One region of the Streptomyces sp. NPDC058274 genome, then DNA from elsewhere that is predicted to be linked to it. Evidence: predicted binding sites of a transcription regulator. Region 1 holds the regulator's gene; the other holds the start of a gene.

Region 1 (15,803 bases):
CAGCGGCGGCTCGTAGTTGAACGCGTTCCAGTAGTACGGGTTCGGAGTCCCGGGCAGCCCCTTGGTCCCCGCGTCCACCGACTGCTCACCCGCCGCGGACGGCACCCCGTCGGGGCCGCCCGGCAACAGGGTGACCCGGCCGTCGTGGCGCCGGAAGTCCGGGATGTCGACCACGACGTCGGGGCGGTGGTCGCCGTTGACGTCACCCACGGCCGGCGACGCACCGAAGTCGACGCGCCGCTGGTCGGTGTCCCTGTTCCCGATCACGGTCTCCCGGCGCCCGGTGCCGAGGCCCGACCGGGCGCCGTACAGGATCGTCAGCGCGCCGCCGGTCTTCGGCAGGTCGGCGGGGGCGACGATCAGCCGGGTGGGCAGCAGGAGATCGTCGGTGCCGTCGCCGTCCGCGTCGCCGACGGCGGGGGTGCGCGGGCCGCCGGGGGTCGACACGGCCCGGCTGATACGGCTCTCCTGCCGGGTGTCGCGGACGAGGCCCCGCTCGCCGCCCTCGTAGGAGGCGACGTTGTACAGGCCGGACGGTGCGGCGTCGTCCTGCTCCGCGTCGTAGGAATAGGTGAGGACGACCTCGGCCCGGTGGTCGCCGTCGAAGTCTCCGGTCACGGCGGACTGCGGGGTGCTGTAGCCGTGCTGGCTCAGGTCGAGGGCGACCTGGCGCCGTGGCGTGCCGGTGCGGTCGAACGGCCCGTACAGCAGGGCACCGTCGGTGCGTGGCCACCCGGAGCCGGGGCCGCGCCGGCCGCCGTCGAGGAGGTCCACGGATCCGTCGCCGTCGAAGTCGGCGGCGGCCAGCGGGCGGAAGCCGGCCGGCAGGTCGAGGAGGCGGGCGGCGCCGAGGCCGCGGGGACCGCCGAACATCGCGAACGTCCGCGCCTGGGCGAGGTCCGTGCCGCTGCTGGCGACGACGTCGGTGAAGCCGTCCTTGTCGAGGTCGGCCCGCAGGGGCGGCGGCCCGAATTCCTCTCCCTTGGCCGGCCGGATCCGGGTCGCCCAGGCCGGGTTGAGCCCCTTCTTCGAGCCGTGGACGACGACCAGTGTGCTGGTGCCCATGACCCCGTTCTTCGGCGCCGACTGCACGAAGCCCAGGAAATCGTCGTAGCCGTCCCCGTTGAAGTCGCCGGGATCGGGGCGGTCGGCCGGTTTCCCGGCGGTGGGGTGCCGGGGCGCGGGCTCGTCCCCGCCGCACCCGGTGCCGGCAGCGAGCACCACCGCACAGACCAGTACGGCACGCAGGCGTATCAAACCGTCTCCAGAGACTCGGCGGGCGGTGGAGAAGGTGACGTGGGGGGTCGCTGCCACCGGGCCGCTGCCGTCCTTCTCTCCAAGTAGACCGAGATAGTGCCACGGGGGCGGGCACGGCGGCGCCTGCCGGGAACACCGCCCACGGGAGCGGGCCGGAAACGCCGAGCACCCCAGGCCCCCGAAAACACCGAGCACCCCAGGCCCCCGGTGTGAACCAGGAACAAGGGGTGCCAGTGGGTGCCGGGCCGAACCCGGCGCAGTCGTCCGCAGGGCCAACCAGGCGGCAGCGTCCGCTACTTGACGGGCTCCGGCTCCGGCGTGCTCTCGGCCTCGGCGGAACCGGCCGGGTCGACGGGCGTCCTGACGGAGTCGAGCAGCAGCTGCGCGACGTCCACGACCTGGACGGACTCCGCGGCGGAGCCGCTGCCGGATGCAGCCTTCTTGCCGTTGACCGAGTCGGTCAGCATGACGAGGCAGAAGGGGCAGGCGGTCGAGACGATGTCGGGGTTGAGCGACAGGGCCTCGTCGACGCGCTCGTTGTTGATGCGCTTGCCGATCCGCTCCTCCATCCACATCCGCGCACCACCGGCGCCGCAGCAGAAGCCGCGCTCCTTGTGGCGGTGCATCTCCTGTTGACGCAGGCCCGGGACGGCCGACATGATCTCGCGCGGAGGCGTGTAGATCTTGTTGTGGCGGCCCAGGTAGCAGGGGTCGTGGTAGGTGATGAGGCCGTCGACCGGGGTCACCGGCAGCAGCTTGCCCTCGTCGATGAGGTGCTGGAGCAACTGCGTGTGGTGGATGACCTCGTAGTCGCCGCCGAGCTGCGGGTACTCGTTGCCGAGGGTGTTGAGGCAGTGCGGGCAGGTGGCGACGATCTTCTTCGCGGACTTCGGCTTCTTGGTCTCCGGGTCCTCGTCATCCTCGCCGAACGCCATGTTCAGCGCGGCCACGTTCTCCATGCCGAGCTCCTGGAACAGGGGCTCGTTGCCGAGGCGGCGGGCGGAGTCACCGGTGCACTTCTCGTCGCCGCCCATGATCGCGAACTTGACGCCCGCCATGTGGAGGAGCTCGGCGAAGGCCTTGGTGGTCTTCTTGGCGCGGTCCTCCAGGGCACCCGCACAGCCGACCCAGTACAGGTACTCGACCTCGCTGAGGTCCTCGATGTCGCGGCCGACGACCGGGATCTCGAAGTCGACCTCCTTCGTCCACTCCAGGCGCTGCTTCTTGGCCAGCCCCCAGGGGTTGCCCTTCTTCTCCAGGTTCTTGAGCATCGTGCCCGCCTCGGACGGGAACGCGGACTCGATCATCACCTGGTAGCGGCGCATGTCGACGATGTGGTCGACGTGCTCGATGTCGACGGGGCACTGCTCGACACAGGCGCCGCAGGTGGTGCAGGACCACAGGACGTCGGGGTCGATGACGCCGTTCTCTTCGAGGGTGCCGATGAGCGGGCGCTCGGCCTCGGCGAGCGCGGCGGCCGGCACGTCGGCGAGCTGTTCCTTGGTGGCCTTCTCGTTGCCCTCCATGTCCTTGCCGCCGCCGGCCAGGAGGTACGGGGCCTTGGCGTGCGCGTGGTCGCGCAGCGACATGATGAGGAGCTTCGGGGAGAGCGGCTTACCCGTGTTCCAGGCCGGGCACTGCGACTGGCAACGCCCGCACTCCGTACACGTCGAGAAGTCCAGCAGCCCCTTCCAGGAGAACTGCTCGACCTGGGAGACACCGAAGACGTCGTCGTCACCGGGGTCGGTGAAGTCGATCGGCTTGCCGCCGGAGGTCATCGGAAGGAGCCCGCCGAGGGCGGTGGCGCCCTTCGCGTTCCGCTTGAACCAGATGTTCGGGAAGGCGAGGAAGCGGTGCCAGGCCACACCCATGTTGGTGTTGAGACCGACCGTGATCGCCCAGGTCATCGTGACGCCGAGCTTGATCATGGCGGTCAGGTAGACCAGGTTCTGCAGCGTGCCGAGGCTCAGGCCCTTGAAGGCGGCGACCAGTGGATACGACGCGAAGTACGCGGCCTCGTAACCGTCGACGTGGTGCAGGGCGCCTTCGAGGCCGCGCAGCGTCATGATCGCCAGACCGATGACGAGGATGACGGCCTCGACGAAGTAGGCCTGGCCCATCTTGGAGCCCGCGAAGCGCGACTTGCGGCCCGGGCGCGAGGGCAGGTTGAGCTGCCGGATCGCGATCAGGACCAGGATGCCGACGGTCGTCGCGAGGGCGATGAACTCGGTGTACACCTCGTACGGCAGCCAGCCGCCCAGGACCGGCAGCGTCCAGTCGGCCTTGAACAGCTGGCCGTACGCGGTGACGATCGTCAGGCCGAGCGTGAGGAAGCCGACCGCGACGAACCAGTGCGCGACGCCGACGATTCCCCACCGGTTCATCCGGGTGTGGCCGACGAACTCCTTGGCCAGCGTGACGGTGCGGGCCTTCCAGTCGTCGGTGCGGGAACCGGCCGGGACCGGTTGGCCGAGCTTGATGAACCGGTAGATCTGCGCGACGGCTCGGGCGATGAGCGCCACGCCGACCACGGTCAGGACCAGCGACACGATGATCGCGGCGAGTTGCATTCGGGGGCTCCTCGGGCCTGCGAGGCGGGGCTTCGTAGCGGAGTTCGATAGTGATTACTAAGCGGTAACTTATGCAGTCCGTCTGAGACTACCCACTTCTTGCGCCGCACTGTAGCCAGGTGGGCGGTGATCTGTGTCGCTGAGGCTGACCTGAGTGGAGGTGTCGGCCCCGGGTCACGTCTGCCCCGGGAGGCGGGGAAAAGCACATCGTGTTATTCACCCGATATGAGCTGATATAGGCATAGCCTCGGCTCGTGCTGTACGGGATCACCGCCGCCACGTCGGCCCTTCTTCTCACCGCCGCGCTCAGCGCGCTGCTGCGGCTGCCCGCGCTGCGCCTCGGGGCCGTGGAGCGACGGCGGGGGCGGGTGGTTCCGCTGTTCGGGGGTGTGGCCGTCGTCGCCGGCACGGGAATCGTCGCGGGGGTGGGGGACTGGACCGGGGTCGCCCGCCTCGGCGCCGGGGTCGGGGTGCTGCTCCTCGCCGGGGTCGGAGCGGCGGTGCTGGGGCTCGTCGGGGATCTGCGGCCGGTGCCGCGGGCCGTACGGCCGGCCGGCCTCGCGGTCGCCGCCGCGTTCGTGGTGCCGTACGGCGAACTCGGCCTGCCCGCCGCCCTGTTGGCCATCGTCTGGATCGTCCTCGTCGCCCACGCCTTCGCGGCCCTCGGTCACGCGGACGGTGTGATGGGGACGGTGGGGGTGGTGACCGCCTTCGCGCTCGGCGGCTGCGCCGCGGCCGAGATCATGGACGGACTCGCCGCCCTGCTGAGCGTGCTGGCCGCCGCGCTCACCGGGTTCCTGATGCACAACTGGCCCCCGGCCCGGACCGTGTCCGGCGACTGCGGCGCGCTGTTCACCGGCTTCGTGCTCGCCTCGGCGGCGGTCGTGGTGCACGCCGGACGCGCGCCCCTGCCGAGCGTGGCGGCCCTGTTCGCCCTGACCGCCGTGCCCACCGCCGGCCTCGCCCTCGGTCTGCTCGGGGCGCGGGGCCGCGCCGGCCGGCTCGCTCCCCGGCTGCGACGGCTCGGGCTCACCGCCCAGGGGGCCGCCGTCGTCATCGGCGTGGCCGCCTTCGCCGGCGCGCTCGTCGGGCTGCTGATCGACCTGGGCCGGCTGGGCCCGGGTGCCGCGCTGTGGGTGGCGGGTGGCACGCTGGCGGCCGTACTCGCCCTGTCGCGGGTTCGGGGATACGGATCCGGGGGCACCCGGCACCGGGAGACCCCGTCGGCGGGTGCGACCGCGGTGTTCGCCGCGCCTGTCGTGGCCCCGCCCCGTGTGAAGGGCGGCGGCGCCCGGCGTGCCGTCCCGGGGCGCCGCAAGGGCCCGCGGCCGCGGACTCCGGTGGCCTGACGGGCCGGTGCTTTCTGCCGTCTCGGAGCCGTCTCGGAGCCGTCGCGGAGAGGCCTGAGAGGCATCCGAGGCGCCGTCCCGGCAATGTCACATCGGCGTCCGTTCGCGGAAAGTCGCAGGTCAGCGCCTTCTTGCGTGTAGGGGCGAGATAAGAGTTGAGTCTGCTCGACTCACCTCTGTTGACCGAGCGCCGGACGTCATGCACACTTGAGTCCGTTCCACTCAAGTCATGTTGGAGGAATTGAAATGGCACGTGCGGTCGGCATCGACCTGGGCACGACTAACTCCGTCGTCAGCGTTCTGGAGGGCGGCGAGCCCACCGTCATCACCAACGCCGAGGGCGCCAGGACCACGCCGTCCGTCGTCGCCTTCGCCAAGAACGGTGAGGTGCTCGTCGGCGAGGTCGCGAAGCGTCAGGCGGTCACGAACGTGGACCGGACCATCCGGTCCGTGAAGCGTCACATGGGTACGGACTGGAAGATCGAGCTCGACGGGAAGCCCTTCAACCCGCAGCAGATCTCCGCCTTCATCCTGCAGAAGCTGAAGCGCGACGCCGAGTCCTACCTCGGTGAGAAGGTCACGGACGCGGTCATCACCGTCCCGGCGTACTTCAACGACTCCGAGCGCCAGGCGACGAAGGAGGCCGGCGAGATCGCGGGCCTGAACGTCCTGCGCATCGTGAACGAGCCGACGGCCGCCGCCCTGGCCTACGGTCTCGACAAGGACGACCAGACCATCCTCGTCTTCGACCTCGGTGGCGGCACCTTCGACGTCTCGCTGCTCGAGATCGGCGACGGCGTCGTCGAGGTGAAGGCCACCAACGGTGACAACCACCTCGGTGGTGACGACTGGGACCAGCGGGTCATGGACTACCTGGTCAAGCAGTTCCAGTCCGGTCACGGCGTGGACCTCTCCAAGGACAAGATGGCGCTCCAGCGCCTCCGTGAGGCCGCCGAGAAGGCCAAGATCGAGCTGTCCTCGTCCACCGAGACCTCGATCAACCTGCCCTACATCACGGCGTCCGCCGAGGGCCCGCTGCACCTGGACGAGAAGCTCACGCGCGCCCAGTTCCAGCAGCTGACGGCCGACCTGCTGGAGCGCTGCAAGACGCCGTTCCACAACGTCATCAAGGACGCCGGCATCCAGCTGTCCGAGATCGACCACGTCGTTCTCGTCGGTGGCTCCACGCGTATGCCCGCCGTCGCCGAGCTCGTCAAGGAGCTGACCGGCGGCCAGGACGCCAACAAGGGCGTGAACCCGGACGAGGTCGTCGCCATCGGCGCCGCCCTGCAGGCCGGTGTCCTCAAGGGTGAGGTCAAGGACGTCCTGCTCCTGGACGTGACCCCGCTGTCCCTCGGCATCGAGACCAAGGGAGGGATCATGACGAAGCTCATCGAGCGCAACACCACGATCCCGACCAAGCGTTCCGAGATCTTCACGACGGCCGAGGACAACCAGCCGTCCGTGCAGATCCAGGTCTACCAGGGCGAGCGCGAGATCGCGGCGTACAACAAGAAGCTCGGGATGTTCGAGCTGACCGGTCTGCCGCCGGCCCCGCGCGGTGTCCCGCAGATCGAGGTCGCCTTCGACATCGACGCCAACGGCATCATGCACGTGACCGCGAAGGACCTGGGCACGGGCAAGGAGCAGAAGATGACCGTCACCGGTGGCTCCTCGCTGCCGAAGGACGAGGTCGACCGGATGCGCCAGGAGGCCGAGCAGTACGCGGACGAGGACCACAAGCGCCGCGAGGCCGCCGAGACCCGCAACCAGGGCGAGCAGCTCGTCTACCAGACGGAGAAGTTCCTCAAGGACAACGAGGACAAGGTCCCCGGCGAGGTCAAGACCGAGGTCGAGGCCGCCGTCGAGGAGCTGAAGGCCGCGCTCAAGGGCGCGACCGGCGAGAGCGAGAACACCGCCGAGATCCGTACGGCGACGGAGAAGGTCGCGGCCGTCTCGCAGAAGCTGGGCCAGGCGATGTACGCCGACGCCAACGCCGCGCAGGGTGCTGCCGGTGCCGAGGCGCCCGGTGACGACGCCGGTGCCAAGGCCGCTGACGACGACGTCGTCGACGCCGAGATCGTCGACGAGGACCGCAAGGATGGTGCCGCGTGACGGAGGAGACCCCGGGTTTCGACGAGAAGCCTGACGTCCCCTCCGGCGCGACCTCTGACGACGCCGAGCCGCAGGCCGCCACCCCCTCTCCGGAGGAGGGGGCGGCCCCGGGCGGGGACGCAGCAGCACAACTGGTGGGCCTGACGGCTCAGCTGGACCAGGCACGCACGGCGCTCAGTGAGCGCACGGCGGACCTCCAGCGGCTCCAGGCCGAGTTCCAGAACTACCGCCGCCGTGTCGAGCGCGACCGGATCGCGGTCAAGGAGCTCGCCGTGGCGAGCCTCCTGACCGAGCTCCTGCCCGTACTCGACGACATCGGCCGCGCGCGCGAACACGGCGAACTGGTCGGCGGCTTCAAGTCGGTGGCCGAGTCGCTGGAGACCGTCGCGGCGAAGATGGGCCTGCAGCAGTTCGGCAAGGAGGGCGAGCCCTTCGACCCGACGATCCACGAGGCCCTGATGCACTCGTACGCGCCGGATGTCACGGAGACGACGTGCGTGGCGATTCTGCAGCCTGGGTATCGCATCGGCGAGCGCACCATCCGCCCAGCGCGGGTGGCGGTCGCCGAGCCCCAGCCCGGGGCGCAGGCGGTCAAGGCGGACTCCCCGGATTCCGCCGAGGCGGGCGACGACAAGGAGAGCGGTGGCCCGGACGAGGGCTGACGTCACAGAGAACGCAGGGAAGGAGGGACGTCGAGGATGAGCACCAAGGACTTCATCGAGAAGGACTACTACAAGGTCCTCGGCGTCCCCAAGGACGCCACCGAAGCCGAGATCAAGAAGGCGTACCGCAAGCTCGCCCGCGAGTTCCACCCGGACGCCAACAAGGGCAACGCGAAGGCCGAGGACCGCTTCAAGGAGATCTCCGAGGCCAACGACATCCTCGGTGACCCCAAGAAGCGCAAGGAGTACGACGAGGCACGCGCCCTCTTCGGCAACGGCGGCTTCCGCCCGGGTCCCGGCGCCGGTGGCGGTTCGTTCAACTTCGACCTGGGCGACCTCTTCGGAGGCGGCGCCCAGGGCGGGACGGCGCAGGGCGGCTTCGGCGGCGGCATCGGCGACGTCTTCGGGGGCCTGTTCAACCGCGGCGGCGCGGGCACCGGTTCCCGTACGCAGCCGCGGCGCGGCCAGGACATCGAGTCCGAGGTCACGCTGAGCTTCACGGAAGCGGTGGACGGCGCGACGGTCCCGCTGCGCATGTCCTCGCAGGCGCCCTGCAAGGCCTGCTCGGGCACCGGCGACGCGAACGGCACACCGCGCGTGTGCCCGACGTGCGTCGGCACCGGACAGGTGGCGCGGGGTTCGGGCGGCGGCTTCTCGCTGACCGACCCCTGCCCGGACTGCAAGGGCCGCGGACTGATCGCGGAGAACCCCTGCGAGGTCTGCAAGGGCAGCGGCCGCGCCAAGTCGTCGCGCACGATGCAGGTCCGCATCCCGGCCGGCGTCAGCGACGGCCAGCGGATCCGGCTGCGCGGCAAGGGAGCCCCGGGCGAGCGGGGCGGACCCGCGGGCGATCTGTACGTCGTCGTGCACGTGGGCGCCCACCCCGTCTTCGGCCGCAAGGGCGACAACCTCACCGTCACGGTCCCCGTCACCTTCGCGGAGGCGGCGCTCGGCGGCGAGGTGCGCGTGCCCACGCTGGGCGGGCCGCCGGTCACTCTCAAGCTGCCGCCGGGCACGCCCAACGGCCGTACGATGCGCGCCCGCGGCAAGGGCGCGGTCCGCCAGGACGGCACCCGCGGCGACCTGCTGGTCACCGTCGAGGTCACCGTCCCCAAGGACGTTTCGGGCAAGGCTCGCGACGCGCTGGAGGCGTATCGCGAGGCGACCGCGGACGAGGATCCGCGGGCGGAGCTGTTCCAGGCCGCGAAGGGAGCATGAGAACGCCATGGACGTACCCGGCCGTCGTCGCAACCCCTACGAACTGACCGAGGAGACGCCGGTCTACGTCATCTCGGTGGCGGCCCAGCTCTCCGGTCTGCACCCGCAGACCCTGCGTCAGTACGACCGGCTGGGGCTGGTCTCCCCGGACCGCACCGCGGGCCGGGGCCGGCGTTACTCGGCCCGCGACATCGAACTGCTGCGCACCGTGCAGCAGTTGTCGCAGGACGAGGGCATCAACCTGGCCGGGATCAAGCGCATCATCGAGCTGGAGAACCAGGTCGCCGCGCTCCAGTCCCGGGTCATGGAGCTGGAGTCGGCTCTCGACGGTGCCGCTGCCGCGATGCAGCAGCGCGAGGCGGCCGTCCACGCCTCGTACCGCCGGGACCTGGTGCCGTACCAGGAGGTCCAGCAGACGAGTGCGCTGGTGGTGTGGCGGCCCAAGCGGTCGGCCGAGTAACCGTTGTCAGGCGTGCACGAAGGGGCCGGGAGGGCGAACCTCCCGGCCCCTTCGTCGTGCGTCCGGCCGGGCGTCAGCGGGCCAGGGCCTGCCAGAGCGTGATCGCCAGGGCGGCGCAGGAGGTGAGTGCGGCCAGCGAGGTCAGGGGCCAGCGGGTGCGTTCCAGGGCTTCGATGCGGTCTTCGTGTTCGCCGAGGCACTTGTCGGTCTGGTCGGCGCGCTGCAGGAGGAGAGCCAGATCGCCGCGGGTGGTGGCGAAGCCGACGTCCACCGAGCTGCGGAGGCGTTCCAGTTCGAGGGTGACGCCCTCGGTCAGGGGTGTGGCCATGAGGTGCTCCTAGGTGGGCAACACAAAGCGGCAGGTCCGCCGCCCGCGATCCGGGCGCAGCTCTGCCGCTGCTTCCAGTGTGACGCGACGCTCCGGAACGTGCAACTGGCTTATGCCAATTGGTTATTCGGGGTGGGCGTGCTCGAGCAGGGCGGGGCGGCCGGGGGGTGGTCGGAGGGCGGCGGGGCGACCGGAGGGCCGGGCTGCCCGGGGTGGTGGCCGGGCCGGTGAGGCGGGCGTGGGGGTGAGTGGGGGTCAGGGGTCACGGGGGCGGGTGGGGCCGGGTGCGGGCGTAGTGCGTCGCGCGTTCCGCGGCGAAGACATCCTCCAGGCGGTACAGCCGGCGCCGCCCCTCGGTGCCGGCGGGCCGCAGATGGCCGCGCTGGACCCACTTGCGGATGGTCGCGGGGGTGACGCCCACCTCGTCGGCGGCCAGCTCGGCGGTGATCAGGGGAGAGGTCACGATCCGTCCGCCTCGCCGTCCAGGACCGCGCCGCACACGGGATTCACGCAGCGCAGCTCGGCGCGCTCGGGGAACGCCCGCAGGGACACCGAGTCGCACCGCGGGCAGCGGCCCGTCAGCCGCACCATCTGCTCGGGGTCACCGAGTGCGCGGGCGCACCGCGCGGCCATCCGCCGGGTCTCGTCCTCGACATGGGCCGCGAGCACCGGATCGCCGGCGATGCGTTCCAGCAGCCCGGCGATACGGCGCAGCCGCACCGGCACCGACGCGGGGCCCACGGGCCGCAGTCCGAGGCGTTCGCGGACGGCCTCCTCCAGCTCGACGACTCCGTCGGTGATGTCGCGCACGGCATCGGAGACGTGCAGGCGTAAGGGAGGTGTGGGGCCGCCCGAGGGGGCGCCCCGGGCCTCCCGGGGCACGGGGCCGGCCGTGGGCGCCAGCTCGTCGACGAGGTCGGGGAAGCGGCGGATGAGCGAGCCGATCCACACCGCACCGCCCGTCGCGCGTACGCCGCTCATCCGGCGCCCTCCCTTCCTTTCGTACGGGAACACGTGTTCGATAACTGAGGTGAGCGGACAGAGTCGCACGATGCGGAGCCGTATGCAAGTGACTACTGGCCGTGACGGGCACACTCGTAGTCGTGAGCGGCGGGGGATTTGCCGAGGTGGAGAGGGTGAAACGGAGTGGTGGGCTCAGCGGACGGCATCTTCACCGCCCGCTCACAGAATGCTGTTGCCATCTCGTTAAGCGACTACTCCTTGACGCTGGGGTGATCGCCGCGTTGGCTTTCAGCCACCTGGGTCGCAATGCTGCGCCCTCGTCCGGAAGGCACGTGAAGTGAACACCCGTATCCGTATGCGTCGTACCGCCATGGCCATGGGCGCTTTTGCCACGGCTGCCTCACTCACCGCCTGCGGCGTCGTGGACGGCATCGGGGGCGGCGGAAGCTCGGCCACCCCCAAGAAGGGCGACGACATCACGGTGGGCCTCCTCCTTCCGGAGAAGGAGAACTCCCGGTACGAGAAGTTCGACTACCCGATCATCGAGAAGAAGGTCGCCGAGCTCACCCACGACAAGGGCCGGGTCGAGTACGCGAACGCGGAGCAGGACGCGGACAAGCAGAACAGCCAGCTCGCCAAGATGGTGGCCGACAAGGTCGACGTCCTGCTCGTGGACGCGGTGGACTCGAAGGACATCGCGAGCGGCATCCAGAAGGCGAAGGACGCCGGTATCCCCGTCATCGCGTACGACCGCCTGGCGCAGGGCCCGATCGACGCGTACATCTCCTTCGACAACGAGCTCGTCGGCGAGGTGCAGGGCAGGGCGCTCGTGGAGGCACTGGGCTCCCGCGCGGCCTCCAGCAAGGTCGTCATGATGAACGGCTCGGTCACCGACCCGAACGCCGCCCAGTTCAAGGCGGGCGCCATGGCGGAGCTCCAGGGCAAGGTGAACATCGCCAAGACGTACGACACCAAGGACTGGAAGCCGGAGAACGCCAAGGCCAACATGGAGAAGGCGATCACGGCCATCGGCCTGGACAACATCGCCGGGGTCTACTCCGCCAACGACGGCATGGCGGGCGCCGTCATCCAGGCGCTGAAGGAGACCGGCGCGGGCAAGCTCCCGCCCGTCACCGGTCAGGACGCGGAGCTGGACGCCGTGCAGCGCATCGTCTCCGGCGACCAGTACATGAGCGTCTACAAGTCGTACCCGCAGGAGGCCAACGCCGCCGCCGAGATGGCCGTGGCACGGGTGCAGGGCCGCTCGATCGAGTTCGACGCCCTCACCCGCGACAAGGTCGACAGCCCCACCACCAAGAAGGTCCCCTCCCAGCTCGTCCCCGTGGTCGCGCTGACCCAGGACAACATCAAGAACACGGTCGTCCAGGACGGCATCTACACGGTCAAGCAGATCTGCACGTCCAAGTTCAAGTCGGACTGCAACGCCATCGGGCTGAAGGGCTGAGGGGCGAAGTGCTGACGGGCTGACGGGCTGACGCGCTGCAGCGGCCCGCCCGGGCTCGCCGCACCCCGCCCGGGGCTCACCCCACCCGCGTGAACTCCACCGTCACCTCGGGCGGCCCGCCGGCCACCCCCCGGTAGATCCCCTTGTGCGGGGTCACGTCGTCGTAGTCGCGGCCGCGGCCCACCACCACGTGGGACTCGTCGGCGCGGGTGCGGTTGGTGGGGTCGTAGCCGGCCCAGTCGCCCGCCCAGTACTCGATCCAGGCATGGCTCTGGCCGGCGACGGGACGGTGCAACTCGGCGTCGCGCTCGGGGTGCAGATAGCCCGAGACGTACCGGGTGGGCAGGCCCAGGCCCCGCAGGAGCGCGGCGGTGACATGGGCGATGTCCTGGCAGACGCCCGCGCCCTGCTCCCAGGCTTCCGCGGCGCCGGTGTTCACGCCCGTGGCGCCCGGGATGTACGACACCCGGTCGGCGACCAGGGCGGAGACGGCGACCGCCGTCTCGTGCGGGTCGAGACCGTCGGCCGCCGCGCGGGCCCGGGCCACCAGCTCCGGCGGCACGATGGTGCGCGAGGTCGCCGCCGTGAACTCCGCCAGCCGGGAGTTCGTGGCGGCCTCGGCCACCTCCGCCCAGGCCGGGGCGGACCCGAGCGGCTCCGGCGGCGAGGTCTCCACCAGGCTCGACGCCGTGATCGTCAGGTCGGCGTGCGGGTCCATCAGGTCGAAGCCGGTGACCTGGGTGCCCCAGTAGTCCCAGTACGACCAGGTGGGGGTGGACGGGTTCACGGTGACCCGGGCGTCCAGGGTCGTCTGGCCGGGCAGCGTCAGCGGAGTCATCCGGACCTCGTTGTGCGAGGAGACCGCGGCCTGTGCGTACGAGACACGGGTGATGTGCCGGATGCGCAGCCGGCGCGTCACCGGTGTACGCACCTGGCCCTGGTTGTTCGCGTCACTCACGTCGCTCACGCTCCTTCCTGCGCCCACTCGACAGCCCCCTGGTAGGGGAAGAACTGCTCCGCCACCGCCTCCGCGCACGCCATGCACGAGTGCTGCAAGTCCCGCAGCAGCTGCGGGAGTTGTTCCTCCAGGGCGTGCGAGTCCAGATATTCGAGACGGGTGCGCAGCCGGCCGATGGGGCGCCGCGCGGGGTCCTGGCGCGGGCGCCCCAGCGCCGCCAGGCACTCCTCCGCCGTCGTCAGCGCGTGCAGCGCCGAGCGGGGGAAGTCCCGGTCCATGAGCAGGAATTCGGCCACTCTGGGGGTGTCCCCGAAGCCGCCGTACACCCGCGCGTACGCCTCGTCCGCGCCGCTCGCGCTGAGCAGGGTGGGCCAGTCGGGGGCGTGGGCCGCGTCCAGCACCCGTACGGACAGCAGCCGTACGGTCATGTCCACCCGCTCCAGGCTCCGGCCCAGCACCACGAACCGCCAGCTGTCGTCGCGGCTCATCGTCGAGTCGGCGAGACCGAAGAAGAGCGCCGCCCTGCGCCGTACGAGCTCCAGATAGCCGTACGGGCCGGTGCGGCGGGCCGCCAGGCGCTGGTCGGCGAGCGCGTGCCAGGTGGAGTTGAGGCACTCCCACATCTCGGAGGAGACGGCCTCACGGGCACTGCGGGCGTTCAGCCGGGCCGCGCCCAGCGCGCCCTCGATCGAGCACGTCGACCGTCCGTCGAAGGCCAGTTGGTCCAGCACCTGCTGCATGTCGACGCGCTGCCCGCCCGCGTCGACGCCCAGGATCGCGTAGAGGGAGCGGCAGGCCACGTCCTCGTCGCGCCAGGGGTCCTCCAGGAGCCGGTGCAGATAGGCGTCGAGGATGCGCCCGGTGGCGTCCGCGCGCTCCACGTACCGGCCCGTCCAGGTCAGGGCCTCGGCTATCCGGGAGAGGATCACGTCGTTCACTGCTGCTGCGCCCCTTCCTGTACGACGGTGTGGTCGCCGTCGGGTCCGTGCTGGCGGGGTACCACCTCGGTGAGCGGGCCGCTTTCGTCGGGCACCGGACGTTCCGCGGCCCCCTCCGCGAGCACCCAGGTGTCCTTGGAACCGCCGCCCTGGCTGGAGTTGACGATGAGGTTGCCCTCCTGGAGCGCGACCCGGGTGAGGCCACCGGGCAGCACCCACACGTCGCTGCCGTCGTGGACGGCGAAGGGGCGCAGGTCGATGTGGCGCGGCGCCATGCGCTCACCGGCGAGAGTGGGGGACGTGGACAGGGCGACCGGGCGCTGCGCGATCCAGCCGCGCGGATCGGCGATGACCTCCTCGCGGACCCTCGCGAGCGTCTCGCGGTCGGCGTGCGGCCCGATCACGATCCCCTGACCGCCGGCCCCGTCCACCGGCTTCACGACGAGCTGGTCCAGCTGGTCGAGCACGGCCTCCAACTGGCCCGGCTCGTCCGGCCGGAACGACTCGACGTTCGGCAGCACCGGCTCCTCGCCGAGGTAGTACCGGATGAGGTCGGGGACGTAGGTGTAGAGCAGCTTGTCGTCGGCGATGCCGTTGCCGACGGCGTTCGCGAGGGTCACGTTGCCCGCCTGTGCGGCGCTCAGGATGCCCGGGCAGCCGATGACCGAATCCGGCCGGAACTGGAGCGGGTCGAGGAAGTCGTCGTCGAGGCGCCGGTATACGACGTGGACGGGCATCTCGCCCCGGGTGGTCCGCATCCACACCCGGTTGGTACGGCAGACGAGGTCGTGGCCCTCGACCAGCTGCACGCCCATCAGCCGTGCCAGCAGGGCGTGTTCGAAGTAGGCGGCGTTGCTGGGGCCGGGAGTGAGGACGACGACGCGCGGATCGGTGACCCCGCCCGGGGCCGCGGCTCTGAGCGCCGCCAGCAGCCGCTGCGCGTAGCCGTCCACCGGCATCACGTGCTGTTCGGCGAAGAGCGAGGGGAAGATCCTGGTCATCGCGCGCCGGTTCTCGATGACGTACGACACACCGGACGGCACGCGGACGTTGTCCTCCAGGACGCGGAAGTCACCCTGCTCGTCCCGCACCAGATCGATTCCGGCCACATGGATGCGTACGCCGCCGGGTGGCTCGACCCCGTGCGCGGCCCGGTGGAAGTGCGGGGAGTTGAGCAGCAGCCGCCAGGGCACGACGCCGTCCTCGAAGGCCCGGCAAGGCCCGTAGGCGTCCGCCAGATAGGCCTCCAGTGCCTTCACCCGCTGGGCCACACCGCGCTGGATGAGGTCCCATTCCAGCGCGTCGAGGATGCGGGGCACCAGGTCCAGCGGCCAGGGGCGCTCCTCGCCCGCGAACGCGTAGGTCACGCCCCGGTCGGTGAAGGCCCGGGCCATCTGGTCGGCCCGGAACCGCAGTTCGGCCGGCTCGATGGGCTGCAGCGCGGCCAGCACCGGCTCATAGGCGGTCCTGACCACACCCGGCCGCTCAAACATCTCGTCCCACGCCTCGGCCAACGCGTA
Region 2 (15,803 bases), on a different contig from region 1:
CGTTCGCCACGAGCTCCTTGCGCTGGCGGTCCTGGGCCTCCAGCTCGTCCGCCATCAGGTTGATCGTCTGGGCCAGGTCGCCGAGTTCGTCCCGGCGGCCCTCGCTGACGCGGCGCGTGTAGTCGCCGTGCGAGATGGACCGGGCGACGGTGTTCATCTCGTCCAGGGGCGCGGTGAGCGAATGCGCCACGAACTGCGTTATCAGCAGTGTGGCGATCATCGAGAAGACCGTGATGAAGCGCACCTCGGTCTCGGTGCGCACCGCGATCATCAGCAGACCCGTGGTGATGAAGACCGCGACGACGACCAGCGTGCCGAGCTTCGTCTTGATCGAGAAGGGGCGCAGACCACCCCAGGGACCCGCGTTCTTGCGCTCCCCGAACCCGCTCATCACAGCAGCCCCCTCAACAGGTCCCCACAACCCCGGCTCAGGGGGTCGGGGTCTCCAGCGCGTAGCCGACACCGTGGACGGTACGGATCCGCTCGGCGCCGATCTTCCGGCGCAGCGCCTTGATGTGGCTGTCCACGGTCCGGGTGCCGGACGCGTCCGCCCAGTCCCAGACCTCGGCCAGGAGCTGCTCGCGCGAGAGCACCGCACGCGGGGTGTTCGCCAGGCAGACCAGCAGGTCGAACTCGGTGGGCGTCAGATGCACGTCCTCGGAGCGGACCCGCACCCGGCGCTGCGCGTGGTCGATCTCCAGCTCGCCGAGCCGCAGGATGCCGCTGCGCGGCGTCGAGGCGGCCACCACGGCACGCTCCACCCGGCGCAGCAGGACGTGCACCCGGGCGGCCAGCTCCCGCATGGAGAACGGCTTCGTCATGTAGTCGTCGGCGCCGACGCCGAGTCCGACCAGCATGTCGGTCTCGTCGTCGCGCGCGGTGAGCATCAGCACCGGCACCGGACGCTGGGCCTGCACGCGGCGGCAGACCTCCAGGCCGTCGAAGCCGGGCAGCATGATGTCGAGGATCAGCAGGTCGGGCTGCCAGGCCTCGGCGGTGTCGACGGCGGCCGGACCGTCGCCCGCTGTTTGCACCAGGAATCCCTCGGCGCGCAGGCGGGCCGCGATGGCGTCGACGATCGTCTGGTCGTCCTCGACGACCAGGACCCGTCGCTGAGCGCCGGGAGTCGCCGCCGCGCCGTTCTGGGAGGTGTGTGTCTGCTCCATCGCCCGCCCCTGAGGTGTGCTTTCCGGAATCCGTGGGGTGATCCCATGACTGCGCTTGACGCTTGAATGATCCGCGTCAGGCAAGCAGAGTACGGGCAGGCACCATTGATCGGCTATCCAGCCCTGACTGCGAGATGCACGACGTCCGGAACGCCCCGGGCAACCGGGATCTCTTCGGTACGCACCCGTTGGAAACCGGCATTCCGCAAGGTTCCTTCAAATTCCGGAGAGGGCTGCGCAGACCACACCGCGAGCACTCCGCCGGGGGTCAACAGCCTTGCGCAGCCGGTCAGTCCGGCCGGTGAATAGAGGCCTTCGTTGCCCTCCGTGACCGTCCAGCCGGGTCCGTTGTCGATGTCCAGGCAGAGCGCGTCGTACGTGGCGGAAGTCTCATTGACGTAGGCGACCAGATCCGCCTCGACGATCTCCGTCCGGGGGTCGGTGAGTGCGGGGGCGGAGAGTGCGGACAGTGGTCCTTCGCGGTGCCAGCCGATGATCGCCGGCTCCCGTTCCACGACCGTGATGCGTCCCCAGCGGTCGTCGGCGGCCGCGTGCGCGAGGGAGAAGCCGACGCCGAGGCCGCCGATCAGCACGCTCGGCCGCACCCGTCCGCCCAGGGCGTCGCGCGCCGCGTCGATCAGCAGCCGCTCCGAGCGGCCGTCGGAGGTGTCCATCAGGAAGCACCCGTTGGCGATGATCTGCAGCAGCGCGCCGTGGCGCCGCAGCACGACCTCGCCGTAGGGGCCTTCCCGGCGATCGATGACCACGGGGATGTCGTACGAGGCAGTCATGGCGCCCATCCTGGCAGTTCCGCCGCAGCGGCCGGCGGGATTGTCCGGGGTCCCCGGCCCGGTGCCGCTCCCGCGAAACGGCCCGGTCACGAAGGTCGGCGGCGGTGATCGCTCACAGCGAACAGTCCCCCGGGAACAATCAAGGGGCCCCGGGCATTGAGTCGACATAGCTCAACTTGACTGCCGAAGGGGAGATCATGGCTTCGACGTCCACACCGCTCACCCTGCCCGTGCTGCCGCTCGACGACGAGGTCGTGCTGCCCGGGATGGTGGTTCCGCTGGACCTGAACGACGCCGACGTCCGTGCCGCGGTGGAGGCTGCCCAGGCCGCCGCCCGCTCGGAGCCCGGCAAGCCGAAGGTGCTGCTGGTGCCACGCATCGACGGGACATACCCGGGCACCGGTGTGCTCGGCACCGTCGAGCAGGTCGGCCGGCTGGCCGACGGCGACCCGGGCGCGCTGATCCGCGGCCGTGGGCGCGTGAAGATCGGCGCGGGGACCACCGGTCCCGGTGCCGCACTGTGGGTGGAGGGCACCCGGGTCGAGGAGACCGTGCCCGACCCCCTGCCCGGCCAGGTCACCGACCTGGTCAAGGAGTACAAGGCCCTGGCCACCAGCTGGCTGCGCAAGCGCGGCGCCTGGCAGGTCGTGGACCGCGTACAGGCCATTGACGATGTTTCCGCCCTTGCTGACAATTCCGGTTACTCACCCTTCCTGACCACCGAGCAGAAGGTTGCCCTGCTGGAGACGGCCGACCCGGTCGCCCGGCTGAAGCTCGCCACCGAGCAGCTGCGTGAGCACCTCGCCGAGCAGGATGTCGCCGAGTCCATTGCCAAGGACGTACAGGAAGGCGTGGACAAGCAGCAGCGCGAGTTCCTGCTGCGCCGGCAGCTCGAAGCCGTACGCAAGGAACTGCGCGAGCTGAACGGCGATTCCGCGGACGGCGAGGAGTCCGACGACTACCGGACGCGCGTCGAAGCCGCCGATCTCCCCGAGAAGGTCCGCGAGGCCGCTCTCAAGGAGGTCGAGAAGCTGGAGCGCGCGAGCGACCAGTCGCCCGAGGGTTCCTGGATCCGCACCTGGCTCGACACCGTGCTCGAACTCCCGTGGAACGAGCGCACGGAGGACGAGTACGACATCAGGGGCGCCCAGCGGGTGCTGGACGCCGAGCACTCCGGCCTGGCGGACGTGAAGGAGCGGATCACCGAATACCTGGCGGTGCGCAAGCGGCGTTCCGACCGGGGCCTGGGTGTCGTCGGCGGACGACGCGGGGGCGCCGTGCTCGCACTCGTCGGCCCGCCCGGCGTCGGCAAGACCTCGCTCGGCGAGTCCGTCGCGCACGCCATGGGCCGCAAGTTCGTCCGCGTCGCCCTCGGCGGCGTGCGGGACGAGGCCGAGATCCGCGGCCACCGGCGTACGTACGTCGGCGCGCTGCCCGGCCGGATCGTCCGGGCCATCAAGGAGGCCGGGTCGATGAACCCGGTGGTCCTGCTGGACGAGATCGACAAGGTCGGCTCCGACTTCCGGGGCGACCCGGCCGCGGCGCTGCTCGAAGTCCTCGACCCGGCGCAGAACCACACCTTCCGCGACCACTACCTGGAGGTCGAACTCGACCTCTCCGACGTCGTGTTCCTCGCGACGGCGAACGTCCTGGAAGCCATCCCGGAGGCCCTGCTCGACCGTATGGAGCTGGTCCGCCTCGACGGCTACACCGAGGACGAGAAGGTCGTCATCGCCCGTGACCACCTGCTCCCGCGCCAGCTGGAGCGGGCCGGTCTGGAGAAGGACGAGGTCACGCTGGACGAGAGCGCACTGCGCAAGCTCGCGGGCGAGTACACCCGGGAAGCCGGCGTACGAAACCTGGAGCGGGCCGTCGCGCGGCTGCTGCGCAAGGTCGCGGCCGAGCACGAACTGGGCGAGCGGAAGCTGCCGTTCACGGTGACCGACGCCGACCTGCGCGGGCTCGTCGGACGGCCGCACCACGTGCCCGAGTCCGCCCAGGACCCGGCGGAGCGCCGTACGGCGGTGCCCGGTGTCGCCACCGGGCTCGCGGTCACCGGCGCGGGTGGTGACGTCCTCTTCGTCGAGGCGTCGCTGGCCGACCCGGAGACGGGCGCGGCGGGTCTGACCCTGACCGGTCAGCTGGGTGACGTGATGAAGGAGTCGGCACAGATCGCGCTCTCCTTCCTGCGCTCGCGCGGCGCCGAACTGGAGCTGCCGGTCGGTGACCTGAAGGACCGGGGTGTGCACATCCACTTCCCGGCGGGCGCGGTCCCGAAGGACGGGCCGAGCGCGGGTGTCACGATGACGACGGCACTGGCGTCGCTGCTCAGCGGCCGCCAGGTCCGTACGGACGTGGCGATGACCGGGGAGGTCTCCCTGACCGGCCGGGTCCTGCCCATCGGCGGTGTGAAGCAGAAGCTGCTCGCCGCGCACCGGGCCGGCGTCACCACCGTCATCATCCCCAAGCGCAACGAACCCGACCTCGACGACGTCCCGGCCGAGGTCCTGGAGAAGCTCGACGTGCACGCCGTCACGGACGTCCGCCAGGTCCTCGAACTGGCCCTCGCCCCGGCGACGAACGGAGCGAGTGCGGAGGTTCCGGTAGCGGCGTGACGGACGCTGCCGGTAGCGGAAGGCCCGGGCCCTGCGAGGGACCCGGGCCTTCCCGTGTCGCGTTGCCGACGGGCCCGTCCGCCTGGTCGCCTCGGGGCCCGGCCGGTGTCAGCCGTTCGCCAGTGCCACCACACGGTCGAGGGCACCGTTGAACTTGTTGTGGTCGCCGACCGTCGGGCCCGACGACGTGTACTGCCACATCGTGTAGAAACCCCAGCCCGCGGGCAGCGTGCCCGGGTCGGCGGCGTAGCGGGCGATCCACAATGGGTTGGCGGCCGCGAAGGCGCTGGAGTTGCCGGTGCACTGGGTCCACCAGGTGGTGGCCGTGTAGATGACGGCGTCCCGGCCGGTGCGCGCCTTGTACTGGTTGAGGAAGTCACGGATCCAGGTGACCATCGCGCTCTGCGTCTTGCCGTAACAGGCCGCGCCGTACGGGTTCCACTCGATGTCGAGCGCGCCCGGCAGCGTCCTGCCGTCCCTCGACCAGCCGCCGCCGTTGTCCACGAAGTAGTTGGCCTGAGTGGCGCCACTCGTGGTGTCGGGGGTCGCGAAGTGGTACGCGCCGCGGATCATGCCGACGTTGTACGAGCCGTTGTACTGCTGGGCGAAGTAGGGGTTCGTGTAGTACGTCCCCTCCGTCGCCTTCGAGTAGGCCCACTTGACCCCGCTGCTCCACAGGGTCGACCAGGCGACGTTGCCCTGGTGGCTGCTGACGTCCACGCCCTCGGTCTGCGTGGCGTCACCGGTGGACGGAGTACCGGCCTGGCCGTCGTGCGCGACGACGCCCATGCCCATGTGGGCGGAACCGCGGGCGGGGGTGTCGGCGGCCTGGGCCGGCAGGGTGAACAGAAGGGAGAACGCGGCGAGCAGGATCCCGGCCGTGGGGAGACGCTTGGTGAGGCGCCGGGGGCGGGTGATTCCGGATCTGTGCACGGGCATGGCGTGCCTCCGAAGGGCTCGGTGGTGCGCGGTGATGCTCGGTGGGGGGACTGCGGAGAAAGCCGACGGCCGGCGCACGCGCTCGGGGCGACAGGTCCTCGTCGACCCGTCGGTGGCGTGGCCATGCCGGTAATTGCTTGGTAAAGAAGCTACGCACGTAGAAGACCGGGTGGGAAGAGGGCCCGGAGGCTGCCGTTGGTCTACTCCTGCGAAATACTGGCGGAGCTGCGGCAATGGCCACTTGTGGCGGAAACTTTCAGGATCGGGAAACCGGGTCAGGGGTGCTGACGTGCACGAGGGCGCAAACGGCGAGGGGCGGCGTGGCGAATCCACGGTCGCGGGGAGTGGTGTAAACCAGGAGTTCCTGTCGCTGGAACGCGCGTTGACCGTGTTCCTGCGGCGGGCTCGTGCCTCCTCCGGCGAGATGGCCCGCGAGGTCCACCCCGACCTGGAGTCCTCCGCCTACGGGCTGCTCTACCGGCTGGAGGAGTGCGGGCGCCAGCGGGCCACCGAGCTCGCCGCCTACATCGGTGTCGGCAAGGCCACCATGTCCCGCCAGCTGCGCGCCCTCGAAGACCTCGGTCTCGTCGCCCGCGAACCCGACCCCGCCGACGGCCGCGCCTGGCTGGTCCACCTCACGGAGGAGGGACGGGCGCGCTTCACCGCCGTGCGGGAGGCCCGCCGGGCGCGCTACGTCAGCCAGCTCGCGGGCTGGGACCCGCGCGAGGTCGCCGAACTGGCCCGGCTGCTGCACCAGTTGAACCGCGGGGGAGAGGGCAGCTAGGGCGTGTCCGCAACGTCCCGTCGTCCGCCGGGGGGCAGACGGGACTTTACGGATACGACCTGGGCCCTCCGGAGGCGATCGCGGGGTGGCCGGAATGGGCGCCTCCCGGCGAGACCACTGACGACAGCTCGCGGCCCCGGCGCCCAACGAGCGCGCGCGTGAAGCTACAGCTCCACGTACGCCACCGTCGCGTCGTCGTGGGTCTTGCTGCGGCGCAGGTGCTTCCGCTCCTGCGCGTCCGCCGCCTCCAGCTCCCGTACGCGCTCGACCAGGGCCCGGGCGCCCTCCTTGCGCACGACGGTGAACAGGTCGGCCCAGTCGCCCTCGTGGAACTTCTCCGTCCAGCGGGTCGCCCCGTCCGTCAGGGCGGCCAGCGCGCGTACGTCCGCGCGGGCCGCCGTGCCGGTCACCGCGCGCTCCGCGACCGAGGGGTCCGCCGCCGCCGTGAAGAAGCCGCCCTCCTTGTTGCGGACCGTCGCGTCGGCGATCGCGTCCGAGGCCAGCGAGGTGCGCGGGACGCGGGAGAGCCGGTCGTCCAGCACCGGCGTGACCACACCCGGAGGGGACTGCAGCAGCAGTGCGGAGTCCGAGAGGACCAGGTACTCGACCGTGTCGGCGGACCAGCGGACGAGGACGACGGTTGCCTGCGGTGTGCGCGGGTGAGAAAGGTCACAGGTCCCGGCGTGGGCGTCGGCCGTGCGCCGAATGGCCCGCGCGAGCACCTCGGTCAGCGTCACATCCGGTAGGGAAACCGACAGTTCGGTCAGCGTCCCGCCCAGGCGTGTCGCGAACCAGGGCACCCCGTGCACGCAGCCGTCGTCCCCCTTCGGGGGAGTCACCCCGTCCAGCACGACCAGTGCACCGCCCAGTCCTGAGGCCGGAAGAGCGACCGAGGCGAAGTCCTCATTGGGGCGGTCGCGGTCGCTGGGCTCGGTGACGAGTTCCGTACGCATCCAGCCAGTCTGCACGAGGCCTTCACAAGATCCACGAGAGGTCGGCATCGGTCGCCGGATGGTTGCGGACCGGGACGCCGCGCGCCGGGTTTGGCATGGAATGATCGACTCCGGGGATGCGTGGCGGCGAATACTGCCAAAGCGCGTCGCCGACGTCCAACCGGCCCGCCGGGTGGGCCGGTGGCACGCGCCGGAGGAACTTGCCCGCCAACTCCCTGCCGATGTTCACTCCTTCGGGTGGCGGCTCGGACGATGCGGGACCACTGCCCACCGGCACTGGGAGGGTCGGGAGCCGATGGGGGTCCCCCCTGATGGAGCGAAGTCGGAAGCCTGGGGGAGGCCGGACGCCTCAGTTGACGGAACGTCACCCGGGCCCATGGGTACACGAGTCAGGAATGCGAGCACCGGTGCAGAAAATGCGGCCTCGGCGCACAGGCAAGCAGACGGCCTCGACAGGGGGCGCCACCGGCGACGCCGCAGGCTCCGCGGGTAAGGGCCGCCCCGCCCACGTACGCAACCGGCTCATCGTCGCCGTGGCCGTCGTGGCGGCCGCCGTCGCCGGCGCGGGCGCGCCGACTGTCCTCGCCGCCTCCGGCCAACTGAGCGACTCCCAGGACCTGGTGACGCTGGCGCGGGAGACGCAGGAGGCCCTGACCCTCGCCCACTCCCTGGCGGACGAACGGGACGAGGTCACCTCGTACATCGCCGCCGGCCGGCCCAAGACCAAGGCGCCCTCCGAGCAGCGCAGCGCCCGAGTGGACCGCCAGGTCGAGGAGTTGCGGGCCGACACCGACGCCCCGGCCGCGCTCCGCAAGGACCTCGACTCCATCGCCGCCGTACGCAGAGCGGCGCTCACCGGCAAGAGCAGTGCTCTCGAAGCGCACCAGGCGTACTCCCTCGCCATCACCGAACTCCACAACCTCGCCGAGGAACTGGCCGAGCGGCTGCCGCCCCGCGCGGGCTCCGGCGCGTACGCCCAGGCGGAGCTCGACACCGCCGTCCAGCAGGCCGCCGCCGCCCGCGGACTGCTGCTCGCGGCCCTCAGCGTCCCGCGGTCCACCCAGACCGCCATCGACCCGGCCACCGGTCTGCCGACCACCACGAGCAGCTCGTCGAACGCCGACACCAAGCAGCGCAACGCGCTCAGTTCCGCCGCCCAGCAGGCCCGGCTCCGTTCCGACGCGGCCCTGTCCGGCTTCCGCGAGACCGCACCGAAGGCCGCCCGCGCCTCGTACGACTCCACGGTCAACGGGCCCGACGTCACCGACGCGGACAAGTACCTCGCCACTCTCACGGACCAGCCGACCCTCTCGGACGCCGAACTGGGCACCAGCACCAAGAAGCTGGACGCGGCCCTGTCCGCCCGTGTCGAACTGATGCGCGGCGCCGAGGCCTCGCTCAACGACCGCCGCACCAAGGACCTCGCGCAGCTCCGCGACGACGACGTCACCGCGCTGGAGCTCCGTGTCGCCCTCCTCGGCGCGCTGCTGCTCGTCACCCTCGGCGTCGCCACGGCCATGGCCCGCACCCTGACCCGCCCGCTGGCCGTGCTGCGCATCGGCTCGGCCCGGCTCGCCGGCGACCCGGCCGCCGAGGAACCCGTCAAGTTCACCGGCCGCAACGACGAGTTCGCCCAGGTCGTGCGCTCCGTCAACACCCTGCACGCCCATGCCGCCGCGCTCCACGAGCGGTTGACGACCCTCGAGACCGACCGCAAGCACCTCATAGGCAAGCGGCAGACGATGGCCGACGAGCGGGACCGGCTGCGCAGCGAACTCGCCGCGGCCGCCGCTCACCTGGAGCAGGTGCGGAACAGCATCCACGGCACCTTCGTCAACCTGGCGCTGCGCACCCTCGGTCTCGTCGAGCGGCAACTGGCCGTCATCGAGCACCTCGAGGAGCGCGAGCAGGACCCGGACCGCCTCTCCACCCTCTTCAAGCTCGACCACTTCGCCACCGTGATGCGCCGGCACAGCGAGAACCTCCTGGTCCTCGCCGGAGCCGAGCACATCCAGCAGCACGCGGGCCCGGTCCCGCTCGTCGACGTCGTCCGGGCCGCGGTCAGCGAGATCGAGCGGTACGAGCGGGTCCGGATCTCCGCGCTGCCGCCGCACGCGCACCTCGCCGGGTTCGCCGCCGACGACCTGAGCCACCTGGTGGCCGAACTGCTGGAGAACGCCACCTCGTTCTCGCCGCCCGACATGACCGTCGAGGTCTCCGGGTGGCTCCTGGAGAGCGGCGAGGTGATGCTCTCCGTGCAGGACGAGGGCATCGGCATGACCGCCGAGCGCATGGACCAGCTCAACACCCGGCTCGCCGGCTTCGATCCGGAGGACACGTACGACGAGGAGAGCGGCGACGGGCTCGGGCTCGGCCTGTACGTGGTGGCCCGCCTCGCCCACCGGCACGGTGTACGGGTGCGGCTGCGCGAGCAGAAGCAGGGCGGTGTCGCCGCGGTCGTCGTCCTGCCCAAGGGCTTGCTGGCCGCCGCGCCGGGTGTTGCCGGGCCCGTGGCCACGCCCGTCGTCGGGGGCGCGCCCGCGCTGTCCCTGCCGGGAGTGGACGCCGAGGCCAACTCCAATGTCCTGCACGGCCGTTCGACGGCGGCAGCCCCGGAACCGGCCGCTTGCGGTGACTTTGCGGACCCGGCTGACGGCGCCACCGACACGGACCCGCTGATCGCGGCCGCCGAGCAGGCGGTACGGGAGCGCGGTGCGCACGAGGACGCCGTACGCGAGCCGGCCGCCGCCCCGCAGCAACGCGAGCCGGCCGTGCCCGCGGAGGACGTACGCGACCTCGCGACCGGAACGGCGGGCCCGGGCGAACAGGCCGTGCCCGCGGACGCGGGGGACGGACGCGACCCCGCCACCGGCACCGCGGACGCGGGCGAACAGGCCGTGCCCGCGCACGCCGAGGACGGACCCGACCCCGCCACCGGCACCCCGGGCCCGGGCGAAGAGGCCGTACGCGCGGACACCGCCCCCGCGTTCGAGACGCCCGCCGAGACCACCATGGAGCTGCTGGCCCCGGAGCCGCCGTCGGACGACCCCGACGCCCCCGGTGCCGGAACGGCTCCCGATGGCGAAGCCGGACCCGTCGCCGACGCCGGGCCCGCTCCGCAGGCTGGCCCCGAGCCCCCCACGGGCGTCGGCCTTCCCGCCCAGACCACCACCGATCCCTACGCCATCGGCCCCGACACCCACGACCGTGTCGAGGACGAGCCGGAGCGGATCACCGCCAAGGGTCTGCCCAAGCGCACGCCGAAGATCTCGGCACCCGCGCCGGCCCCGAGACCGCGCGCCGGTGGCGTGGACGCCGAAGCCCTGCGCCGCAGGCTCGGCGGGTTCCACCGCGGTGCACAGGAAGGCCGCCGCGACGTCGAGGCGGAGATCGCCGAAGAGACGTCGCAGACGAAGGCGCCCGAGGCGGACGCCGTGTCCACGGCAGCAGACGTACCAGTCACGGGGGGCACAGTCGAGGAGGCAAGCAGTTGACCGCATCCAGTACCTTCGGACTGAGCAGCGAAGCCCGCAACCTGCACTGGTTGTTGACGAATCTCGTCGAGGAGGTGCCGGGCCTGCTGTCGGTCGCGGTGGTCTCCTCCGACGGCCTGCTGCTGATCTCCTCCGACCCCGGGAGGAACGCGGAGGCCCGGACGGCCCCGGTCGACCGCCCGACCGGTCCCAAGGGATCAGCGGCCGACCTCGCCACCGTCGTCTCCGGCATCGGCAGCCTCACCCTCGGCGCCGCCAAGCTGATGGACGGCGGAGGCGTCAAGCAGACGATGGTCGCGATGGACGAGGGCAGCCTCTTCGTCATGTCGATCAGCGACGGCTCCCTGCTCGGTGTGCACGGCTCCCCGGACTGCGACATGAGCGTGGTGGCGTACCACATGGCGCTCTTCGTCGGCCGCGCCGGACATGTGCTGACCCCCGAACTGCGCAGCGAACTCCGAAAATCCCTGGAGACCGAGTCGACGGGGAGTGCCCGATGAGTACGTCCAGGCTTCCGGTCCGCGGCGGCGACCGCAAACCCGCCCGCGTACGCCCCTATTCGCTCACCGGTGGCCGCACCCGCTTCGGGCACGTGCTGCTCGTCGAGACGTTCGTGGCGGCACTCGAAGCCCCCGAGGAGCGCCGGGAGCTGACCAACGGCTCGCTCGAGACCCGGGTGATGCCCGAGATGCGGGCCATCGTCGAAATCTGCCGCCGGATGCGCACGGTGGCCGAGATCGCCGCGCTGCTGAAGATGCCGCTCGGCGTGGTCCGCGTACTGCTGAGCGACCTGGCGGACCAGGGAAAGATCCGTGTGTACGGAACCGGTCACGGCCCGGGACAGCCGGACCGCGCTCTGCTGGAAAGGGTGCTGAGTGGACTCCGCCGTCTCTGACGCCACCACTGGTGTCTCCCCGGACGTCACCCCCGACGTCTCCCGGCTCATCGAACCCGACGAGGAGTTGAAGGCCTGGCAGACGGACCGGACGCGCGCCCCGATCGCCACGAAGATCGTGGTGGCGGGCGGCTTCGGCGTCGGCAAGACCACCCTCGTCACCGCGGTCTCCGAGATCACGCCCCTCCAGACGGAGGCGCTGATGACGCAGGCCAGCGAGGACACCGACGACCTCAGCGCCACCCCCCAGAAGCTGACCACCACCGTCGCCATGGACTTCGGGCGCATCACGCTCGACGACGACCTGGTGCTCTACCTCTTCGGCACACCGGGCCAGCAGCGGTTTTGGTTCATGTGGGACGACCTGGTGCGCGGGGCGATCGGCGCGGTGGTCCTGGCGGACACCCGTCGGCTGTCCGACTGCTTCCCGGCGCTCGACTACTTCGAGAGCTGCGGTCTGCCGTACGTCGTCGCGGTCAACCACTTCGACGGCAGCGAGCGGTTCGAGCCGGACGACGTGCGCGAGGCCCTCACGGTGCCCGCACACATACCTGTCATGATCATGGACGCGCGGCGCCGGATCTCCGTCGTGGAGACCCTGCTGGCCCTGGTCGGCCACGCCCTCGACGTCAGCCCCGAATAACGCCTCAGCACCGCCGCACAGTTAGGGACCCGCATGCGGAAGATACTCGTCGTCGGAGCCGGTCAGTCCGGACTCCAGCTCGCCCTCGGCCTCCAGTCGCACGGGTACGAGGTCACCCTGATGTCCAACCGGACGGCGGACGAGATCCGGACCGGCCGGGTCATGTCGACGCAGTGCATGTTCGACACGGCACTCCAGCACGAGCGCGATCTCCAGCTGAACTTCTGGGAGTCCCAGGCCCCGAAGATCGAAGGGCTCGGCGTCTCGGTCGCCGGTCCGGAGTCCCAGCGCGTCATCGACTGGGTCGGCAAGCTGGACGGGTACGCCCAGTCCGTTGACCAGCGAGTGAAGATGGCCGGCTGGATGGAGACGTTCGCCCAGCGCGGCGGCCAGCTCGTCATCCACGGCGCCGCCGTCTCCGACCTCGACTACTTCGCCCGTACGTACGACCTCGTGCTCGTCTCGGCGGGCAAGGGCGAGCTGGTCTCCATGTTCGGCCGGGACGCCGCGCGCTCCCCGTACACCGAGCCGCAGCGCGCGCTGGCCGTCTCCTACGTCCACGGCCTCGGCCCGCGCCCCGAGCACCCCGAGTACGACGCGGTCCGCTGCAATCTCGTCCCCGGTGTCGGCGAGCTGTTCATCATGCCGACCCTCACCACCTCGGGCCGCGCGGACATCCTGTTCTGGGAGGGCATACCCGGCGGCCCGCTGGACGTCTTCCAGGGCGTCAAGGACCCGGCCGAACACCTCTCCCTGACCCTGGAACTCATGGAGCGGTTCACGCCCTGGGAGTACGCGCGGGCCACCAAGGTCGAACTGACCGACGCCAACGGCACGTTGTCCGGCCGGTACGCCCCCACCGTCCGCAACCCGATCGGCCGGCTGCCCGGCGGCGGTCTGGTCCTGGGTGTGGCGGACGTGGTCGTGGCGAACGACCCGATCACCGGCCAGGGCTCCAACTCGGCCGCCAAGTGCGCCGCTTCGTACCTCGCCTCGATCCTGGAGCAGGGCGAGAAGCCCTTCGACGAGACGTGGATGCGGTCGGCCTTCGACCGCTACTGGGACACCGCCCAGCACGTCACCAAGTGGACCAACGCGATGCTCGGCGTGCCGCCGGAGCACGTCCTGAACCTGATCGGCGCCGCCGGTGAACTCCAGCCGGTCGCCGACCGGTTCGCCAACGGCTTCAACGACCCGGCGGACTTCGAGAACTTCTTCTACGAGCCGGCCAGGACCGAGGCCTACCTCGGGTCCGTGGCGGGTTCGGTCAGGGCGTAGCCCTCGTCGGATCCGTCCGCGGCCGCCCGCGGGAGCCTCGGCGGCGCGTACCGCCGCAGGGGCTTCCCGGCCGGGTCGGGCCGGACCGCGCCCAGTACGGGATTGGCCGCGATCGGCGACACCTTGATGCGCGCGCCGGGCCGCGGCGCCTGCACCACCATCCCGTCGCCCAGATACAGGGCGACATGCGTGGCCTCGGGGAAGTAGATCACCAGGTCCCCGGGGCGCAGCTTGCTCAGCGGGATCCGCGGCAGCCGTGCCCACTGCTCCTGGCTGGTGCGGGGGATGGGCCGCCCGGCGTGCTCCCACGCCTGGGACGTCAGCCCCGAGCAGTCGTACGACTTCGGGCCCTCGGCACCCCATTCGTAGGGCTTGCCGAGCTGACGTACCGCATACCGCAGTGCCTTGCCGCCCTCAGGTGACGGGGTGCGCCGGCTGCTGAGCGCGCCGGAGGCCATGAACCGCTTCTGGGCCTTCGCCGTCCCCGCCTTCTCCAGCTCGGCCAGCCTGGTCAGCTGATCGGCGGTGAGCGAGGCGAGCAGCTCCTCGACCTCCTTGAGCCGCTCGCGCACCGCGTCGCGGTCCTTCTTCTGCCGTGCGGCGAGGGCGAGCCGCCCGTCCAGTGCCTTGCGTGCCGCACGCGCGAGCCGGTCGGTCGTCCGCTCGTTGCCCACCAGCCGGCCGACGGTCTCGGCCCGCTCCTGCGCCACCTGCCCGATCACATGCCCCTCGTCGAGCGCGTGCTGCGGATCGCGGGCGAGCAGCAGCCGCACGTACGGGGAGATCTCGCTGCTGTTCTGGTACTGCTGCCGGGCCAGCCGGCCGGCCGCGCCCCGGCTGTCGTGCAGGGAGAGCCGCGCCTTGGCCAGCTCCCCGTCGAGCCTGGCGACCTCGGTCCGCTGCTTCTTCAGCAGTTCCTCGGTCGCGTTGTACGTCTCGGTGGCCTGCTCGGCGCCCCGGTACAGCTTCTGAAGCTCCGTCAGCAGTTCGGCGACGGACCGGCCGCCGGGCGCGCCGAGGACCGCGGACGAGGCGGCATCGGGTTCCGGTACGGCCAGTGCGGGCGTGGGCGCGAGAAGCGTCCCGGCCGTCACCGCCGCCGTACAGACCAGACGCAGAAGCCTTGCTGACACGCCATCACCTCCGGAGCGGGGACGGAATCTCCGTCCCGCACCGTGAGGATCAGATGCCTGCGCGCGGTCCGCGCGCGGAAGGTGGGCCCTTCGGCCCAACCAGGTCACTCGTCGGCGTCGTCCGGCTTGCCGGTCGGCGTGGCGCCGTGCACGGTGCCCTCTTCGCGGTCCGGCTTGGACCACGGCCATTTCAGGCCGCCGCCCTGCTTGCCTGTCGGGTCGAACGTGTACTTCCACCCCTGGTGCAGTCCCAGCCGGCTCTGTTTCGCCTGGACCCGGCGGTAGACGAGGACGGTCGCCGGGCCGCCCGCGGCGTCCGGGACCGGGACCCGGTAGACCTTCGGCGGGTGCCCGGTCAGGCCGAGCAGGACGGGCAGTACACGGCCGTCCAGGGGGCCGCCCTCGAAGGGGGTGTCTTGGCTCTTCACGTCTCCAGTGTCACAGCAGGTGCGCCGCGTCGCCGACCACGGGCAGCACCCGCCGGACCAGCGAGCCCACGGGACCGTCCGCGGACTCCAGGGCCAGCGCGGCCCGCACCACGGCGGCGGCCTGCGGATCCCGGCCCGCGCTCGCCGTGAGCACCGCCACGAACTGCTCGACGAGCCAGTCGCGCAGCTCGTCCAGCGGGGGTTCCTTGTCCTCGTCCAGCCAGATGAGCGAGGCGGCCTCGACGGCCGTGATCCACATCCGCACGGTCATGCGCAGCCGCGGGCCGGGCTCGGCCACCTCCAGATGACTGAGGATGTGCTGGGCGGCCGCCCGCCGCACCCCGTCCACGATGGCCGTGGTCCGCGACGTCTCGACCACACTGCCGCCCTGCAGCAGGGCGCTGAACCCGGCGTCGTGCTGGTCGACGAAGGCGAGATACCGGTCCAGCGCCCGCGACAGCCGCCGGGTCAGCGGACCCTCCGGGGGCTCCGCGAAGCACTGCTCCAGCTCCTCGGCGGCGGACCGCAGCGCGGCCTCGTACAACTGCTGCTTGCCGCCCGGGAAATACCGGTAGACCAGGGGCCGCGACACCCCGGCCGCCTCCGCCACGTCGTCGAGCGAGACCTCCTCGGGCGCGCGGTGCGCGAAGAGGGACAGCGCCGCGTCGAGCAGCTGACTGCGCC

The links. Region 1 encodes HspR, which represses chaperone genes until heat shock. Its sites were predicted from a motif close to TTGAGNNNNNNNNNCTCAA; they were not measured.
Region 2: a site for HspR is predicted at 2,114-2,132, ahead of lon (endopeptidase La). Genes of this name have one in related genera too.

What each region holds. Positions count from the first base shown of each region.
Region 1 is NZ_JBHVXW010000002.1:547,860-563,662, forward strand. It holds gene ACFVYF_RS06920 (FG-GAP and VCBS repeat-containing protein) at 1-1,257, opposite strand, end outside; gene ACFVYF_RS06925 ((Fe-S)-binding protein) at 1,551-3,827, opposite strand; gene ACFVYF_RS06930 (MraY family glycosyltransferase) at 4,082-5,176, shown strand; gene dnaK (molecular chaperone DnaK) at 5,423-7,291, shown strand; gene grpE (nucleotide exchange factor GrpE) at 7,288-7,953, shown strand; gene dnaJ (molecular chaperone DnaJ) at 7,990-9,171, shown strand; gene ACFVYF_RS06950 (heat shock protein transcriptional repressor HspR) at 9,179-9,631, shown strand; gene ACFVYF_RS06955 (hypothetical protein) at 9,705-9,959, opposite strand; gene ACFVYF_RS06960 (MerR family DNA-binding transcriptional regulator) at 10,222-10,422, opposite strand; gene ACFVYF_RS06965 (hypothetical protein) at 10,419-10,940, opposite strand; gene ACFVYF_RS06970 (sugar ABC transporter substrate-binding protein) at 11,278-12,387, shown strand; gene ACFVYF_RS06975 (transglutaminase domain-containing protein) at 12,464-13,306, opposite strand; gene ACFVYF_RS06980 (alpha-E domain-containing protein) at 13,351-14,283, opposite strand; gene ACFVYF_RS06985 (circularly permuted type 2 ATP-grasp protein) at 14,280-15,803, opposite strand, start outside.
Region 2 is NZ_JBHVXW010000010.1:107,216-123,018, forward strand. It holds gene ACFVYF_RS21195 (ATP-binding protein) at 1-391, opposite strand, end outside; gene ACFVYF_RS21200 (response regulator transcription factor) at 429-1,166, opposite strand; gene ACFVYF_RS21205 (spermidine synthase) at 1,280-1,957, opposite strand; gene lon (endopeptidase La) at 2,155-4,572, shown strand; gene ACFVYF_RS21215 (lysozyme) at 4,681-5,511, opposite strand; gene ACFVYF_RS21220 (MarR family winged helix-turn-helix transcriptional regulator) at 5,801-6,295, shown strand; gene ACFVYF_RS21225 (protein phosphatase 2C domain-containing protein) at 6,460-7,248, opposite strand; gene ACFVYF_RS21230 (nitrate- and nitrite sensing domain-containing protein) at 7,656-10,742, shown strand; gene ACFVYF_RS21235 (roadblock/LC7 domain-containing protein) at 10,739-11,242, shown strand; gene ACFVYF_RS21240 (DUF742 domain-containing protein) at 11,239-11,637, shown strand; gene ACFVYF_RS21245 (ATP/GTP-binding protein) at 11,618-12,280, shown strand; gene ACFVYF_RS21250 (styrene monooxygenase/indole monooxygenase family protein) at 12,314-13,558, shown strand; gene ACFVYF_RS21255 (NlpC/P60 family protein) at 13,522-14,691, opposite strand; gene ACFVYF_RS21260 (hypothetical protein) at 14,796-15,119, opposite strand; gene ACFVYF_RS21265 (TetR/AcrR family transcriptional regulator) at 15,130-15,803, opposite strand, start outside.